Regions from separate parts of the Nostoc cycadae WK-1 genome, predicted to be linked through region 2. Evidence: predicted binding sites of a transcription regulator. Region 2 holds the regulator's gene; each other region holds the start of a gene.
What was found. The regulator HrcA, encoded in region 2, represses chaperone genes, less so after heat shock. The targets are predictions, from matches to a motif close to TTAGCACTCNNGANTCNNGAGTGCTAA.

Region 1 (6,210 bases), on a different contig from region 2:
CATTGGTGATCAGTCATTGGTCAACTACTATTAATTGGCATTAGCCCAAATTGTATAGCTGGATTGCTAATAAATCAGTCAGTGTATAAAAAAACAGCTTGCCTTGGCAAGGCAAACTGTGAAAAAAGATAAAGATATTATTTATCTGGGAAGGTAGAGCTTACATCATACCCATACCGCCCATACCACCCATACCGCCCATACCACCCATGCCGCCCATACCACCCATATCAGGTGCAGCAGCTTTCTTCTCTGGTTTTTCGACAACGATCGCTTCAGTGGTCAAAACCATTCCCGCAATAGAAGCGGCGTTTTGTAGGGCAGAACGTACGACTTTTGCTGGGTCAATGATCCCCGCTGCAATCAAGTCTTGGAATTCACCGGTCGCAGCGTTGTAACCAACGTTAAACTCGGTTTCTCTCACTTTAGAAACAATTACAGAACCTTCATCGCCAGCATTTTCAGCAATTTGGCGCAAGGGTGCTTCTAAAGCGCGTTTGATAATATCTGCCCCAATTTTTTCTTCTTCATTGAGGCTGTGCTTAACTTCGTCTATTTTGGTAGACAAGTGAATTAAGGTTGTACCACCACCAGGAACAATTCCTTCTTCTACGGCTGCTTTAGTGGCGTTTAGTGCGTCTTCAATCCGCAGTTTGCGGTCTTTGAGTTCGGTTTCGGTGGCTGCACCAACTTTAATTACTGCAACACCGCCAGCTAATTTAGCAATGCGTTCTTGCAGTTTTTCTTTGTCGTATTCCGAATCAGTTTCTTCTAACTGCTTGCGAATTTGACCAATCCGCTTTTGAATTTCTGGCTTAGTGGTGCTACCAGCGACAATTGTGGTGTTTTCTTTGTCGATGGTGATTTTGCGGGCAGTTCCCAAAGTTTCTAAAGAAGCAGTATCTAAACTCAGACCAATTTCTTCAGAAATTAACTGACCGTCGGTGAGGATGGCAATATCTTGCAATATAGCTTTGCGGCGATCGCCAAATCCAGGCGCTTTGATAGCAGCCACAGTCAAAACACCCCGTGCTTTGTTGACTACTAAAGTTGCTAAGGCATCTCCTTCTACGTCTTCCGCAACAATCAATAGTGGTTGACCCAAACGGGCAACTTTTTCGAGTACGGGAACTAATTCTTGAATGCTGTTGATTTTCTTATCGGTAATCAGGATACGCGCATTTTCAAATTCAACGATCTGCCGTTCGTTGTTAGTAATGAAGTACGGAGAGATATAACCTCTATCGATTTGCATCCCTTCTACTACTTCGAGTTCAGTGGTCAGGGATTTGGATTCTTCAACGGTAATGACACCATCTTTGGTGACTTTTTCCATTGCTTCTGCCAGCATCCTGCCGACTTCTTCATCGTTACCCGCAGATACTGTGGCTACTTGTGCGATCGCATCGCCTTCTACTGGTTTAGCCACTCTGGCAATTTCTGCTACTAGCGCTTCGATAGTTTTGTCAATCCCGCGCTTTAAGTTGATGGGGTTAGTACCAGCCGCAACGTTTTTCAGACCTTCTTTAATTAATGCCTGTGCTAAAACTGTGGCGGTAGTGGTACCATCCCCAGCAATATCCTTAGTTTTAGATGCTACTTCTTGAATCAGTCTCGCACCAGTATTTTCTAAAGGGTCTTCTAATTCAATTTCTTTAGCGACCGTGATTCCATCATTGACAATTTGGGGCGCACCATATTTCTTTTCTAACAGGACGTTACGACCCTTTGGCCCCAAAGTAATTTTCACTGCATCGGCTAGGGCGTTGACACCTCGTTCTAGCGCCCGCCGTGATTCTTCATCAAAGGAAATAATTTTAGCCATGTTTCACTTCTCTAGCGCTTCCATTAGACAATTTAGCACTCACAGACTCAGAGTGCTAATAACCCAAGCTGGTCAGATTATAAATGGAATTGATCAGGATTGGTACTGGGTACTGAAGAAGTAAAAAGCAAAAAGGCAAAATAAGCTTTTTACTTTTACCTTTTAACTTCATAGTTTTCCAGTACCTTTTATTAAAAAATTGATTAATATACATTTGATGCTCATGTAGGATACAGGCAGTAATGGTTGAATTGGGAGATGAATCTATACAACTCCCTTAAGTCTCTGGGTATTGCCGACCCAAGCGGCATCGGCTGGTTGGCAGTAGTATTTACGTTTCTTTTTGCTTGGCTAGTGACATGGCGCTTAATACCCACAGTACGCAAGTTTGCCCTGCGGGTTGGTTGGGCTGACCAACCAAATGCGCGACGGCTAAATCGGGAACCTTTACCGAATGCTGGGGGTTTGGCTATTTATGCAGGAGTAATTGCCGCGTTAGTTCTTGCAAGTCTGTTACGACCGATTGAATTACAAAGTGTTTTGGCGCAGGTTTTAACTGTGCTACTAGGAGGCTCAATCCTAGTTTTAGTCGGCTTTATTGATGATCAGTTCGGTTTACCCCCTTCTGTGCGCTTGTGGACACAGATCATCACAGCCTTGTTGCTGGTAGCCAATGGCATCAGCATCAAAGTTGTGTTCGGCACGCCCATAGACTCACTGTTATCAATGTTGATTACAGTACTCTGGGTTGTTGGGATTACCAATGCCATCAATTTGATGGATGGAATGGATGGATTGGCTGGCGGGATCAGTTTTATTACCGCTATGAGTTTGTTGGCAGTTTCCGCCCAATTTCCTAACAAAGCGGCAGCAACCTTAGTTTTGGCAGCTTTAGGAGGTGGAGCTTTAGGTTTTTTACGCCACAACTTCCACCCCTCGCGCATCATTATGGGTGACGCGGGAGCATACTTTTTTGGCTATGTTTTAGCTGCGACCAGTATTTTAGGTGACTTGCAGGTAACTACAGTCTTTTCCTTAGTACCGACAGTTTTATTTTTGTTATTACCAGTCTTAGACACTACCCAAGTGTTTTTACGGCGACTATTAGCAGGAAAAAACCCCCTCAGTACTCCTGGCAAGGATCACCTACACCACCGTTTATTAGCTTGGGGGTTCTCGCAAAGTCACGCTGCATTTACTCTTTGGACAATTACCTTAATTGGCAACTTGCTGGCAATGCACATCCGAAATATGCCTTTGTCTGTCATAGTTGCTACCAGTGTGAGCATCATTATTTTGTTAGGCTTTACAGTTTGCCAAAGAATCTTAAATAATTCGTAATTCCGTTAGCGCAGCGTTAGCGAGTCCGCGATAGCGCAGCGTTAGCGACGCAGAAGCGTCGCGTCATTACATCACCATACCACCATCGACATTGAAAACTTGCCCTGTAATGTAATTGGCGGCGGCATCGGCAGCAAGGAAGCGCACCATCCCAGCTACCTCTTCTGGTTGCCCATAGCGACCAAGAGGGATAAATTTTAAAATTTCTTCGGTGTTGCTGAGATTGCTGGTCATATCGGTGGTAATAAAACCAGGGGCGACTGCATTCACTGTGATCCCGCGAGTAGCGAGTTCTTTAGCAACGGTTTTAGTAAAACCAATGACTCCTGCTTTGGCAGCACTGTAATTTGCTTGGCCAGGGTTGCCCATTTGTCCTGCAACAGAGGCAATGTTAATAATTCGCCCGAAACGTTGCTTGAGCATGATTTTACTGACGGCGCGGGTACATAAGAAAACGCCAGTCAGATTCAGGTCAATTACAGCTTGCCATTCTTCTGGCTTCATCCGCAAAAGTAATGTGTCGCGGGTAATTCCGGCATTGTTAACTAAGATATCAACTCGACCAAATTTTTCTGTGGTGGCGTTGATTAGTGCCTCTACTTGATCTGCTTGCGAAACATCAGCTTGCAATGCGATCGCCTGTCCACCAACAGCAGTAATATCGGTAACTACCTCATCTGCTGCTGTACTGGAACTAGCATAATTAACCGCTACACTAGCTCCATATTTTGCTAATTCGAGTGCGATCGCCTTTCCAATGCCCCGCGAACCACCAGTAACAATTGCTACTTTTCCTTTAAGACTTTGCAAGTTTTCTGGCAAAACTTCCATAAATTATTCCTTAAGCTTTTGAATTACCGCGCTAATAATCTTATGGCTATTTGTGCTTGTTAATTCACTCAAGGACAATATTTGTGGCGCGAAGAGCAAACTATTGACCATTGACTATAAAAATAAAATAATGTTACAGCTATTCTTGAAAGCACGCATTAAGATTAAAAGCAATCCATAAAAATTCGGTGTGTGTCGTATGGCCACTAAAAAACATTTCAACAGTTTTGAAGAAATGCTTTCTGGTTCTGATGTACCTGTATTAGTAGATTTTTACGCTGAATGGTGTGGCCCTTGCAAAATGATGGGGCCGATTTTAGATCAAGTAAATGCTCAATTAAAAGACCGTCTACGCATTGTTAAAATTGACACAGAAAAATACACCGAATTGGCTAGTCAATATCGTATTGAAGCCTTGCCAACACTCATGTTATTTAAAGAGGGTAAGCCTGTAGATAAAATTGAAGGAGTGTTACAGGCACCCCAGTTAGTGCAGCATCTCCAAAATTTAATTTAGATATAGTAGGTGACAGAGTGCCATTTTTTTGCTTAAGCATCTGGCCTATTGCTACAGATTAATTGTAGAGTTTTTATCAAATAAAAATGGCTAATAGCTTTTCATCATCAATGATTAGCTATTAGCCATAAATACAGGTATAAAGTAAGCTACAGCTTTTCTGGTTCTTCTAGAGGAACTGTACTCACTTTAGTAATTGTTGCTTGTAAGATTTGCGTGTGAGAAATGGAATTGTTCGCTAAGGTGAACAGTGGATTTGACAAAATCCCGGCTATGGTAGTCGCAATTAAGCTAACTACTAACCCTACTTGTAAAGGTCTTAATCCAGGCAAATCCCAACGTACTTCGGGATAGTTTTTCACTACGTCGGACATTTCTTGGGGTTCTTTAACTACCATCATTTTGACTACACGAATGTAGTAATAGATGGAGACAACACTAGTTACCAAACCTAGCAAAACTAAGCCATAAAGACCAGCTTGCCAACCAGCCCAGAACAAGTAGATTTTGCCAAAAAATCCCGCTAGTGGTGGAATACCGCCTAGTGAGAGCAAGGCAATACTCAAGCCTAATGTCAACAGTGGGTCTTTTTGATATAAACCTGAGTACTCGTTAATTTGGTCGGTTCCGGTGCGTAGGGAGAAGAGAATCACGCAGGTGAAACCGCACAGGTTCATAAACAAATAAACCAGCAGATAAAATACCATACTGGCGTATCCCGCCTCTGTACCAGCAATCAAGCCAATCATCACAAACCCAGCTTGAGCAATGGATGAATAAGCCAGCATCCGTTTCATGCTAGTTTGTGCGAGAGCCACCACATTACCCAAGATCATGCTGAGAATGGCGAGGGCTGTAAACACAAATCTCCATTCGTCAGCCACCATTGGGAAGACGGTAGTTAGTAGGCGGATGGCTAAAGCAAACCCAGCGGCTTTGGAACCAACAGATAAAAAGGCAATAACTGGAGTTGGAGCGCCTTCATAAACGTCTGGTGTCCACTGGTGAAAGGGTGCAGCGGAAATTTTGAAGCCAATACCTGCAATGATGAAAACGAGCGAAATCACCAAACCGAGGGATTGGCTAACTTTAGCTGTGATGATACCGTTGGCGATCGCACTTAATTCTGTTTGACCACCCGATAAACCGTACAGCAACGAAACGCCGTATAAAAATACTGCTGTACTAGCAGCACCAATCAACAGATATTTCAACGCCGCTTCGTTAGAACGAGGATCGCGCTTGGTATAGCCTGTCAGCAGATAAGAGGAAATACTTAAAGTTTCTAGTGAGATGAAAATCATCACTAACTCACTAGCGCCAGATAAGAACATTCCTCCTAGAGTAGCAGTCAGCAAAATGGCGATGAATTCGGCTAAAGCAGTACCACTCTGCTCAACGTAGCGAATTGACATCAATATCGTGACAACGGCAGACAACGCGATAATACCGCGAAACACAATACTGAGGTCATCACCAGTGAAGCCACCACTAAAAGAGATGGGGTTGATAGCGTCCCATTGATAGCACAGGGCGACAATTGCAGCTAGTAAACCTGCGATCGCTAGATATCCAATCCAGCGTGCGGATGTACGCCCCAAAATCAAATCAACAATCAAAACCCCTAAGAGGGTAACAATCACAATTCCCTCTGGCAGAATTGTTCCAGCATTCAACTGGGATGCAAGATTAGCAA
Region 2 (6,210 bases):
AGGTTGTGTGTATCCCTTGAGCTTGAGCTTCAATGGTGAATGATGGTCGGTCTTTGGCTGGTGTTTGTTTAGCTGTTAACTGTGTCCAAGCCGAGATTTTTTGTTGATCTAAACTTAAATTACTACTGCTAAATCCACTGGAGGCGGCGATCGCATCTAATTTCGCTATCCCTTCTGGTACGCCTTCTGTTTTCTCCACAACAAAAATCCAATCGGGGATAATTTGTCCAGGATGGGGTAAAAGTGCGATCGCATATTCTCCTGTTACCCAGCTAAAAATATCTTGAGCAAAGTTGATTCCCCAGGTTTTCTGCACTTCGGTTAATGGTTGTACCAATCTAGAAATTACATCTGTTCCTGAACCAGAAATAGCTGTTTTCATCTGTGTCCAGAATTTGGCTAAATCGCTGTCACCCAAGTTGCTTAAATTAGCACCAGAAATTGCTAACCCCGCCGACGCTGGAATATATTTCAACGCTCCTACTGGTTTTGCTAGGGGCGATGATGGCGGCGTAAGTTCTGAAGCAGTTAAAAAGCTGGTTTCTGCTAATAAACCTTTGGAGTTCAAGCCTAGTGAAATAATTTCACTATCATAAGTTGGTTCTGGTAGTTTTAAACCTTGCCATTGAGCAATGATGGGAAAATTTAAGAAAGTAACAGCTAAGGAAGCTGGCGGTAATTGCTGGAGAGCTTTTTGATATTGGGGAGAACTAGTTAAATTGAGGTCTGGTGCTTGGACGTTGTTAATTGCATCTTTAACGACACTAGGATCATTGGCAAATAACACAAAGCCATCACCAACCACTGCGGCGGCTAATTGGCTATCGTAAAGCACCTTCACACCTTGATATTCTTCTGTATCTAAGTTAGCTCCAGCTAATACCCGTTTAGAAAATAGCAACTCGACAAACTCGCGGCTTTTGTCTTGTTTATTGGTAGCTAAAACCATGAGATATCCTGGCTGCTGTCCGTTGGCGGAATCACGGTCTAAATCTGTTGTCGTCACAGCTAGGGTAATTTCGTTTCCTAGCCAAGGCTGAATATCTTTTTGATAATCTATGCCACTCTTGGCTAATAAACTGGTTTTGATTTGAGAAATTTCCCCATCTCGTTCTAAGGCTTGCAAACGGTCGGGGTTGGTGAGTAATGATACCATCACCGGAGAAAGTTTCGATATGAAAATAGCTGCACCAGGTTGGGAAGTCGAGGCGACTAGGTTCACAGGACTTTTGGTAAAGAACCAAAAAGCTGCGATCGCAATTAATATTAGTGCGATCGCACCAGCCGCGATTAAACCAAACAATGAGCTTTGCCGATTCACCATAAACCTATTCAATAATCAGTTTCACAGCCATTTAACCAGAATTAGTCAAGACTTAAGCAACTAACACACTAAATCAATGTGTTTAACTGTCAACAGTCAATGGTCAATAGTCAAGCTTTTTTTAGGCTATGGACTTTTGACTATTGACAGCCTCAAATAGAAATCTATGACACGTAGCTATAGTTCGTTATTAAGAATCAATGCTCATGCTAAGGGTTAGGTTTTCTGTCAACATAAATGTATAGGATCGTTTACAAAAACTTCATGACAGATAAATCCTTTGGTCAACCCATGACTCAGATTAGTGTTGAGGAATTAGCAGAAAGTTTAGCTGCTGGTGATGCAAATATTCAGTTAGTAGATGTGCGTGAACCCCAAGAATTAGCGATCGCTAGTCTTCCAGGTTTTGTTAACTTCCCGTTGAGTGAATTCGCTAACTGGAACGAACAAATCTTCGCAATGTTGAATCCAGAAGCTGAAACTCTGGTACTTTGCCATCATGGCGTTCGTTCTGCTCAGATGTGTCAGTGGTTAGTGGCTCAAGGGTTTACCAATGTAAAAAATATTTCTGGTGGTATTGCTGCCTATTCCCAACTAGTAGACCCAACAATTCCGCAATATTAGTCAATGGTCATTAGTCATTAGTTATTCCCCTTAAACCCCTGCACCCTCAAACCCTTACACCCTACTCACTACTTCCCACAATCAGCATTTACCCTGACGACATTTATCTTAAAGGGTGAGAAAAATAAGTATCTAACAATACAGCTTATTTGAGCAATTTGTGGGAAGATACTTAACAATTAAAAAACTTTAAATCGTTAAATAACTTTTGCTAGGAATATTTATTAGTTCAGAATTAGCAATCTAAGAATGTTGCTATAAGTAACTATAATAGAAATAAACATTTTGCTATCTTAATTAATTAATATTTAGTCTTTTTTGCATTAGCTAAAAAATTTTTCCAATTTTTCTTAAATTTGCTTTCAGTCATAAATACCTTATGGAAGTCCAGTTGACAAATCGACAACAGCACATACTTTGGGCAACAGTACGTCACTACATTGCTACAGCAGAACCTGTTGGATCAAAGGTTTTAGTTGAAGAGTATGACCTAGGTGTAAGCTCGGCCACCATTCGGAATGTGATGAGTGCATTAGAAAAATCTGGGCTACTTTATCAACCACACACCTCAGCCGGAAGAATCCCTTCTGACTCAGGCTACCGCATCTATGTTGACCAGTTAATTGCACCTTCTCTACGAGACACTACACGAACAGAAACTTTAGCTAAAGAAGTAGAATTGTCACTCCAACAACGGCTGCAATGGGAAGATTGGAGTTTAGAAGCCTTGATCCACGGAGCCGCGCAGATTTTAGCCACATTGAGTGGTTGTATTAGCTTAATTACTATGCCACAAACTTCAACAGCCTTAGTCAGGCATTTGCAATTGCTGCAAATTGAAGCTGGTAGAATTATGCTGATTTTAGTCACAGATGGCTATGAAACTCATTCTAAAGTAATGGATTTGCCGCCTGTAAAAGAAGATGCTCAACTTGATTCTGAAGTAATTGATCGTGGGTTGCAGATTGTTTCTAACTTCTTAAATAGCCACTTACGAGGGCGGAGTTTACTAGAAATAGCTAACCTAGATTGGAGCCAATTAGATCAAGAATTTCAACGTTATGGAGAATTTTTGAAAAGTGCGATTGCGGAATTAAGTCGTCGCACTCAAGCACCAAATACGACACAAATTATGGTGCGGGGTGTAGCAGAAGTTCTGCGTCAACCAGAATTTTCCCAATTGCAGCAAGTCAAAACGATTATGCAATTGTTAGAAGAAGAACAAGATAAACTATGGCAATTAATTTGTGATGAAGCAGAAATAGAAGACACTAGTAAATCTAGAGTAACAGTGCGAATTGGAGCAGAAAATCCACTAGAGCCGATACGTACTTGTAGTTTAATTTCTTCTACCTACCGCCGAGGTTCTGTACCTATAGGTAGCGTGGGAGTTTTAGGGCCAACCCGCCTAGATTACGAAAGTGCGATCGCAGTAGTAGCCGCCGCCGCCGATTACCTCTCAGAAGCTTTTAGCTAACGGATTTTTAGCAATCCCACTGACTGAATTTGTATATTTAATTACCCTTGATGATTTAGCTTCATCTAGGTTTTAATGGAATTTACTTCCTCATACGTTTCTACTTTACATAAATTACAGAGTATTATCCCAAAAACGCAGTTAAACTCATTTCTCAAGTGAAACGCATTTTCTGAGGAAGAATTAAACATTAAGCTCGGCTAGGGGATTCAGTCAATGATCAAAATTGTGGGATTGTTAATGACCGGATTTTGGTTGTTCATGCTTTATGACTGTATTCGCAACGAACCGAAGCAGCGATTATGGCTGTGGATTTTGATTCTGGTTAACTTTCCGGGTGCGATCGCTTACTTTTTCACGCGCTGGATATCACGAAGAAATATCCCACTTCCTAATTATTTGAGTTACTGGAAAAGTAACCAAAAACTTTGGACAGCAGCACAAGCAAGAAGTATAAGCAAAGTTAACATTGGCGATTTCGGAAGATTTTATCAAGCAGAAACAACCTCTAAACAAGATTTAAAAAACACAGATGATAATCTGCAAACCCTTTGGAATGCAGCAGTTATTGATATTGAAAATCAAGAACTTGCCTCTGCTCAACAGTATTTACAAACTATATTAAAAATAGACCCAGATTATCAATATGGTGACGCTTCTTTAATTTATGGCGAAACACTGTTTGCTTTACAAGAATTTGCAGCAGCTAAACAACATTTGGAAAATCACATCCAACATTGGAGTCATCCACAAGCTTATATAACATTGGCTAAGATTCTCTATCGACAGGGTGATGTGGAGACTGCACGTAATTATTTAGAAACTATTATTGTTAAAGTTAAAGAATCTTCTTACTACCACTACAAGCGTAAACAGGTTATAAGTAAGGCCGAGAAGCTATTAAAAACCATAAAACGTTAAAATAAAGTTATTTTTAAGTTTATGTTGAGGAAGGTAGCTCTGTTTTCTCTGTGGATTGGGTTGATTATTTATGCGTTTTTCTTAGCGCCACCCGATCAACCAGATACATTTGAGTTAATCAAGAAACTGTCGATTGGACAATGGCAAGGGATTAATCCTTTAATTATTTCGTTATTTAATCTCATGGGGGTTTGGCCTCTCGCCTACAGTGCATTAGCATTTACTGACGGTAGAAGTCAAAAAATCCCAGCTTGGCCATTTGCTACTGCATCTTTTGGTGTCGGTGCGTTTGCATTATTGCCTTATTTATTTCTTCGAGAACCAAATCAAGAGTTTGTTGGCAAAAAAAATATTTTCATTAAACTGCTAGATTCGCGTGTGACTGGTATTATCCTCACAGTAATTGCCAGCATACTAGTTGCTTATGGAGTACAAGGTGGCAACTGGCAAGATTTTATCCAACAGTGGCAAACTAACCGCTTTATCCATGTGATGAGTTTAGATTTTTGCCTACTGTGCATATTATTTCCGGTGTTATTAGGTGATGATATGGCGCGTCGAGGCTGGAAAAATAATCAACTATTTTGGTTAATCAGTTTAGTACCTTTACTTGGCCCCTTGATTTATTTGTGTGTACGTCCAGCATTAACAGAAGATAATGCAACAGATATAGCAAAGCAACAAGTGATAGTTAATTCATAATCCTATCCCCGACCCAATACTTTTCGGTTAAGCCCAAAAACAGGTAAATTGAGAATTGTAAGTCCGCCTGCCTTCTGTCGCTCAAAATCAAGGTTTTTAAGCGACAGGAGGCAGGTTTTGTTAGTGTAGCTGCTTACACTGGAATTTCAATTAAAAATTCAGTACCTTCATTGATAACAGAGTTACAACTCAATTTTCCGCTGTGAGTTTCTTCGACGATTTGACGGGCGATCGCCAATCCTAATCCCGTTCCTTTTTCTACAGCTTTCGTAGTAAATAAATTGTCAAATATTCTCTGTTTAATCGATTCATTCATACCCTTGCCATTATCAGCAATGGCGATTTTAACTAGATTATTTTCCAGTGAAGTTGTAATGCTAATTCTGTTGGGTTGAGCTTTGATTTCTTCAAAATTTCGTCCAAGGTTCGATTCTTCTAATGCGTCAATAGCATTAGCAAGAATATTCATAAATACCTGGTTTAATTGCCCAGGAAAACACTCTATTTGTGGTAAATTACCGTAGTGATTCACGATTTCAATTGCCGGACGTTGTTCGTTAGCTTTGAGACGATGTTTGAGAATAAGAATAGTGCTATCAATGCCTTCATGAATGTTAAACGGCACTTTGTAATCTTTATCGCCACGAGAGAAAGTACGTAAACTAGTGCTGATATTTTTGAGCCTGTCACACGCCAAAGTCATGGAATCAAGCATTTTGGGCAAGTCTTCTAAGCTATATTCCAAGTCAATTTCTTCGGCATGGTCTAGAATTTCTTCACTTTGGTCAGAGCAAGTTTCTTGGTAGAGTTTTAAGTGTTCCACAATATCATTAAAGGTGGGTTTAGCTTGTTTAAGACTGGCAGCAATAAAACCCAAAGGATTATTCATTTCGTGAGCAACACCAGCAACTAAGTTACCCAAAGCAGACATTTTCTCACTTTGAATTATTTGTAATTGCGCTTGTTGCAAGGCAAGTTCTGCTTGTTTGCGATCGCTAATATCAATCACTACCCCATCCCATACAGTTACCCCATCAGCTTGTCGCGTTGGCCTTGAAGCAAATTGCACCCATTTCACCCTTCCCGAAGGCAGGACAAGGCGACATTCTTGTTCAAAAGATGTGAGATTTTGTGCAGAGTAGGTGAGGGCTTCTATCATTGC
Region 3 (6,210 bases), on a different contig from region 2:
ATCAGCACCTTTATTTAAACCTTTCACTCGGTCTGCACTTTGCCCTTTGGCTGACAAAAACAGCACGGGAATCCAACTAGTGCGTTCATTTTGCCGGACTTGTTCTACAAAAGTGTAACCGTCCATTTCCGGCATCATTACGTCACAGATGATCATATCTGGAACGTCATGCTCTAGAATTTCTAGAGCCTCACGTCCATTTTCCGCAGTGACGACTTCATATCCTCTAAATTCCAAGTAATCCTTCACCAGCAAGATGAGGTTAGGGTCGTCATCAATTAGTAGAAGGCGTTTGTGATCTTTCATGCTGGGCTCTTTCATAGCAGTGGCACTTGTCGCGCTTCGGTCCATCAAGGTCTTGAATGGTTATCCTTAATATGGTGGATTTATCGAGATGTTGTCTTTTTTCCCACTTAACTTGCCTTTGCTTCCTCGAAGTCTCAAAAGCGGTTATCACCTTATTTAAGACCACTAGCTCATCGGCAAAAGTCCGGTAAGGATACGTAGAGCAGTAGTAATTATAATGCGCTATTATATATCGCTTTGAAAGTGGCGGGTGAAAAAACACTGATTAAATAATAATCGTCTGCCATTCACTAGTAAGTATTGGCTTCAGATGACCCTAGCTTTATAACAACTCGCACTTTCATCAGCGTACTGCTTTACTATATCCTGCGGATGTGAAGCCTTATCAGATGTTAACAAGCAAGTAGGGGAATTTCCGGCAAAGATGGGTTAAAAATGCAAATTCTTCTACCACCATGATGCCGATCAAGTATGTTTGGATGATCCTCTCAATAACTTGCAAATTTGCTTGGCGATACCAGACACCACCATCCGAGCAGACAACCATTATCTGTCTAGAACAACAAAGTGGCAAGCAATTGTCTTGAATTGTCAAGATACAGAAGGGTAAACTTTCATAGCTTTTAATCAAGTTTTAGTTCTTGAAGTAGCTAATGGAGGCCTTCCCAGAACTACCCACTAACTTGCTGTTAACCGTAGTTAGCAACAATGTGGTCAGCATACATAAAAATATGTCGCTGATTTTTGGCAATTCCTAAAATTTTTACACAATTACTTAAGGTTTTCTTGTTGTCTACATGTTTAATGGCTGTGTCGATGTGATGGTTTTTTGAATCTTGGTATTGTTACTCATGATTCAGATCCCTGTTTACTGTTCTATAACAATTTCCAAGCTTTGCAAATAAAGTTGACCATATAAAAATATTCGTAACTTACTGATGAAAATCAGAAAATTAAACTTAATTAGGTACTTATACTTAAGTGAACTTCCGATTACTGAAGGTGGGGAGTGGGGAAATGAGCAGAGGGGCAGGGGTGTAGAGGTGTAGAGGAGATGGGGAGTACTTTGCAGTAAAGCAAAGAGAAATTTTTATCCCCTCCGCTCCCTTGCTCCTCTGCCTTCTTCCAACAGTTCGGGAACCCGTACATCAGAAAATGTTGCCATTGCAGGCTTTACTTCGGTAAATTAGCACTCAGGAGTTGAGAGTGCTAACTCTGGAGAAAAAATTTTATGGCAGCTGTATCTTTAAGCGTATCTACAGTTAAACCTTTGGGCGATCGCGTTTTCGTAAAAGTAAGCGCATCGGAAGAAAAGACCGCTGGTGGTCTATATTTGCCTGACACCGCCAAAGAAAAGCCCCAAGTAGGGGAAGTTGTTGCTCTTGGCCCTGGCAAGCGTAACGATGACGGTAGTCGTCAAGAGTTGGAAGTCAAAGTTGGCGATAAAGTGCTGTACTCCAAGTACGCTGGCACAGACGTGAAACTCGGCACCGATGAATACGTACTGCTTTCTGAAAAAGACATTCTAGCAGTAGTTAGTTAGTCAAAAAGTCAATGGTCAACAGTCAATCGTCCCTAGACAAATGACAAATGACAAATGACAAGTGACACACATCAAATGACACAGGAAGATTAACAACTATGGCAAAGCGCATTATTTACAACGAAAACGCACGTCGCGCTCTAGAGCGAGGCATGGACATTTTAGCTGAGGCTGTAGCTGTAACCCTCGGCCCTAAAGGTCGCAACGTAGTTCTAGAGAAGAAATTCGGCGCACCGCAAATCGTGAACGACGGTGTGACCATCGCTAAAGAAATTGAATTAGAAGACCACGTTGAAAACACTGGCGTTTCTTTGATTCGTCAAGCTGCTTCTAAAACCAATGACGCTGCGGGTGATGGTACTACAACCGCTACCGTGTTGGCTCATGCAATTGTGAAAGAAGGTTTACGGAACGTAGCAGCAGGCGCTAACGCCATCCTGTTGAAGCGCGGTATCGATAAAGCCACCATATTTTTGGTAGAAAAAATTGCCGAACACGCTCGTCCTGTAGAAGATTCCAAAGCTATTGCTCAAGTTGGTTCTATCTCTGCCGGTAACGACGATGAAGTCGGTCAGATGATTGCTCAAGCAATGGACAAGGTGGGTAAAGAAGGCGTAATTTCCCTAGAAGAAGGGAAATCCATGACCACCGAATTGGAAATCACTGAAGGGATGCGCTTTGACAAAGGCTACATCTCTCCTTACTTCGCCACCGATCCTGAACGGATGGAAGCAGTATTTGATGATCCTTATTTACTGCTAACCGATAAGAAAATCGCTTTAGTACAAGATTTAGTACCTGTTCTTGAGCAAGTTGCCCGTCAAGGCAAACCCTTGGTAATTATTGCTGAAGATATTGAAAAAGAAGCTTTGGCAACCTTGGTTGTTAACCGCCTGCGTGGTGTGCTAAACGTAGCTGCTGTGAAAGCTCCTGGATTTGGCGATCGCCGCAAAGCTATGCTAGAAGACATCGCTATCCTCACTGGTGGTCAACTCGTCACCGAAGATGCTGGTCTGAAGCTAGAAAACACCAAGCTTGATGGTTTAGGTAAAGCTCGCCGCATCACCATCACCAAAGACAACACCACAATTGTTGCTGAAGGTAACGAAGCTGGCGTTAAAGCTCGCATCGAACAAATTCGTCGTCAAATGGACGAAACCGAATCTTCCTACGACAAAGAAAAACTCCAAGAACGTCTGGCTAAATTGGCTGGCGGTGTAGCTGTAGTCAAAGTTGGTGCAGCCACCGAAACCGAAATGAAAGACAAAAAACTGCGCCTCGAAGACGCTATCAACGCTACCAAAGCAGCGGTAGAAGAAGGTATCGTTCCTGGTGGTGGTACAACTCTGGCTCACCTCGCTCCTCAACTAGAAGAGTGGGCTAAAGCTAATCTCAAAGATGAAGAGTTGACTGGTGCTTTGATTGTCTCTCGTGCGTTACCAGCACCTCTGAAGAGAATTGCTGAAAACGCAGGTCAAAATGGCGCTGTCATTGCTGAACGCGTTAAAGAACAAGAATTCAACGTTGGTTTCAATGCTGCTACTAACGAATTTGTAGATATGTTAGCAGCTGGTATCGTTGACCCCGCTAAAGTAACTCGTTCCGCACTGCAAAACGCTGCTTCTATTGCTGGTATGGTGTTGACAACCGAATGTATCGTTGTTGACAAACCAGAACCCAAGGATGCTGCTCCTGCTGCTGGCGCTGGTATGGGCGGTGGCGATTTCGATTACTAATACTCTGTAGTCACATAAATAAAAAACAGCTGCTTCCGCAAGGGAGTGGCTGTTTTTTTATTAGCGATTTCGCAGCACATAGGAGAATTAATACTGTATTAAGCAGTGTGCTATAAATAGCATGAACTTCTATACAATATTGCTGCATTTTAATTATGGCTTTAATGCTTCCAGAGTCAATTTCATTAAATTATAGCCAAGGTGAAATAAATTTATTTCAATTACTTAGTAATCAGCTGCCAGATGATTTTCATGTTTGGCATAAACAAATTATTTATGGTAAAAATATCGATTTCCTTATTCTTTCTCCTAATTTTGGAATACTTATCATTCAAGTTATTAGTTACTATCCTAATCAAATCGCCAATATAAACATAGATAATAAGTCTATAAGTTTTTATAAAGAAAATCAAGATAAAAATAATGTACAGCAGTCTCCCACTCACATATATTTAGATATTCCTAATAGAAAAACACGTAAACGTTCACAACCAGTTCAGAAAGTATCTGAAATTTATCAATACTCTTGGTATCAAGAACAAGAATTTTTAAACCACATCATTCTTCAACTACAAAATTATCCAGCTCTTAAGCAAGATGATATAGATAATATCAATAAATTAGCTTTACCTGTTGAATATAGTATTGTTTTTTCTAATATTACTGAATCTCAAGCACTAGAAAAAAATATCAACCAAATTTTTCCACAATTTCAAGCAATATATAGGGATGAGTTACTATCATTTCATAATAATATGAACTTATTATCTAGATTAAAAAAAATTTTTACTCATCAATTTTATTATCCCTACCTTACTTGTGATCAAATTAGCACCATCAAAGCTGTTATATTTCCTGAAATTGCTATCAAACTTGTACCAGCATCTTCTCACAGTGTTGCTGAAGGGGTTAAACTCCAGAATGGAAGTTATGTGTATAAAACCTTAGACTATCGCCAAGAACGTATAGTTAGAAGTATAGGTCAAGGACACAGAATCATTTATGGTGTTGCAGGCTCAGGAAAAACTTTAATACTTCTATCTCATGCTAAATTATTATTAAAAATAAATCCTAACCAAAAAATTTTAATTCTTTGTTTTAATAGAAGTCTTTCTGGTTATCTAAATTCCTTACTTGATCAAGATATAAATAATCACTATTTCACTAGAATCATAAGAGTTTTAACCTTTTATTCTTGGTTTAGTTCAGAAATTAAAACAGTACCCTCTAAAGGTGGTTTTTCTACTGATTATTATGAGCATATTTTAGGGGAAATACTTTTTGAAAAAATTTCTACCTTTTCGGATTCCGATAAGTATGATGCAATTTTAATAGACGAAGCACAAACATTTCATCCTACTTGGTTTAAGTGTTGTGTTGCTGCTTTAAAAGATCAAAATAATGGAAATTTAATGATTGTTGCAGATGGAGGACAATCTATTTACAAGCGACAAAATTTTACTTGGAAATCAGTAGGAGTAAAAGCAGTCGGTAGAACCATTAATAAAAAATTTCAACTTGATAAAAACTATCGAAATACACAAGAAATATTAAGTGCTGCATGGAGCATATTTCAAGATAGCAACAATATTAATTTTGAGAATATTAATGATAATATTTTTACTGATAAAACTTTAATCTTTGATATTGTTAAACCTCAAGATGCTATACGTCATGGTTTATCTCCTATTCTACATATTGAAGAATCAGACAATCAACAATTAGCATCTATTATAAAAGTAATTAAAGAATTAAAGGCAGACGGTTTATGTTTAAATGAAATAGCTGTAATATATAAAACGGCAGATGATAATAAAAAAATATTAATTACTGAACTCATTCAAAAATTAACAAGTATAGGAATTGAAACGTATTGGATTTCTAACAACAGAGAATCTGAAAAGCAGTATAGTATAAACCAGTCAGGTATTAAAATTGTAAGTGGAATGAGTGCGCTTGGTTTAGAATTTAAAGTTGTTTTAATTCTTTGGGCTCAGGACTGGGAATTTAACATACCTGCACTATCTGAAAATGATGTATTAATTGCTAGAAAACTTTATGTAGCTATGACTCGCGCCCAAGATATATTAAATATTTTTGGCTCTGGTAATTCTAAGCTAGTTCAAGAATTGCAGAATAGTGGAAACTTTATAGTTAGATATTAATAATAAAATAGTTATCAAATAAGCCCAGAATAAAAACTTGAGTTACGATAACGCTTGTAAATATTTAGCCGAGCAGTACCCAGCAGAGTTTGTACGCTGGTTATTAGGTGTAGAGCCACAACAAATTGAAGTATTAAAAACTGAACTAACACTTGAGCCAATTCGCGCTGATTCTGTAACATTTCTGCGTACAGATAATCGAATTTTGCATATTGAATTTCAAACTATAACAACTTCCACTCCTGCGCTTAACTTCCGAATGCTTGATTATTCTGTGAGGTTGAAGCGTCAATATTGATGTCTTGTAGTGCAAGTATTGATATTTCTCCAAGAAACTACTAACGAAGTAGCGTTCACTGAAGAATATCGAGACGACACAACAATTCATTACTATCGTGTTGTGCGCTTGTGGGAGCAAGAATCAACACAATTTTTGTCAAATCCTGCATTTTTACCGTTA

Region 1: the regulator HrcA is predicted to act here: its motif matches at 1,858-1,884, upstream of groL (chaperonin GroEL).
Region 3: the regulator HrcA is predicted to act here: its motif matches at 1,493-1,519, upstream of groES (co-chaperone GroES).

The regions. Positions count from the first base shown of each region.
Region 1 covers NZ_DF978449.1:35,375-41,584, reverse strand. Annotated here, with positions in the region: gene groL (chaperonin GroEL) at 161-1,825, opposite strand; gene NCWK1_RS27460 (MraY family glycosyltransferase) at 2,084-3,166, shown strand; gene fabG (3-oxoacyl-[acyl-carrier-protein] reductase) at 3,233-3,997, opposite strand; gene trxA (thioredoxin) at 4,197-4,514, shown strand; gene NCWK1_RS27445 (NAD(P)H-quinone oxidoreductase subunit N) at 4,664-6,210, opposite strand, start outside.
Region 2 covers NZ_DF978430.1:280,011-286,220, reverse strand. Annotated here, with positions in the region: gene NCWK1_RS16350 (DUF3352 domain-containing protein) at 1-1,324, opposite strand, end outside; gene NCWK1_RS16345 (rhodanese-like domain-containing protein) at 1,589-1,948, shown strand; gene hrcA (heat-inducible transcriptional repressor HrcA) at 2,328-3,425, shown strand; gene NCWK1_RS16335 (tetratricopeptide repeat protein) at 3,642-4,346, shown strand; gene NCWK1_RS16330 (DUF2834 domain-containing protein) at 4,368-5,048, shown strand; gene NCWK1_RS16325 (trifunctional serine/threonine-protein kinase/ATP-binding protein/sensor histidine kinase) at 5,182-6,210, opposite strand, start outside.
Region 3 covers NZ_DF978426.1:356,676-362,885, reverse strand. Annotated here, with positions in the region: gene NCWK1_RS11095 (response regulator transcription factor) at 1-351, opposite strand, end outside; gene groES (co-chaperone GroES) at 1,538-1,849, shown strand; gene groL (chaperonin GroEL) at 1,948-3,585, shown strand; gene NCWK1_RS11080 (DEAD/DEAH box helicase) at 3,741-5,750, shown strand; partial or broken gene NCWK1_RS11075 (Rpn family recombination-promoting nuclease/putative transposase) at 5,788-6,210, shown strand, end outside.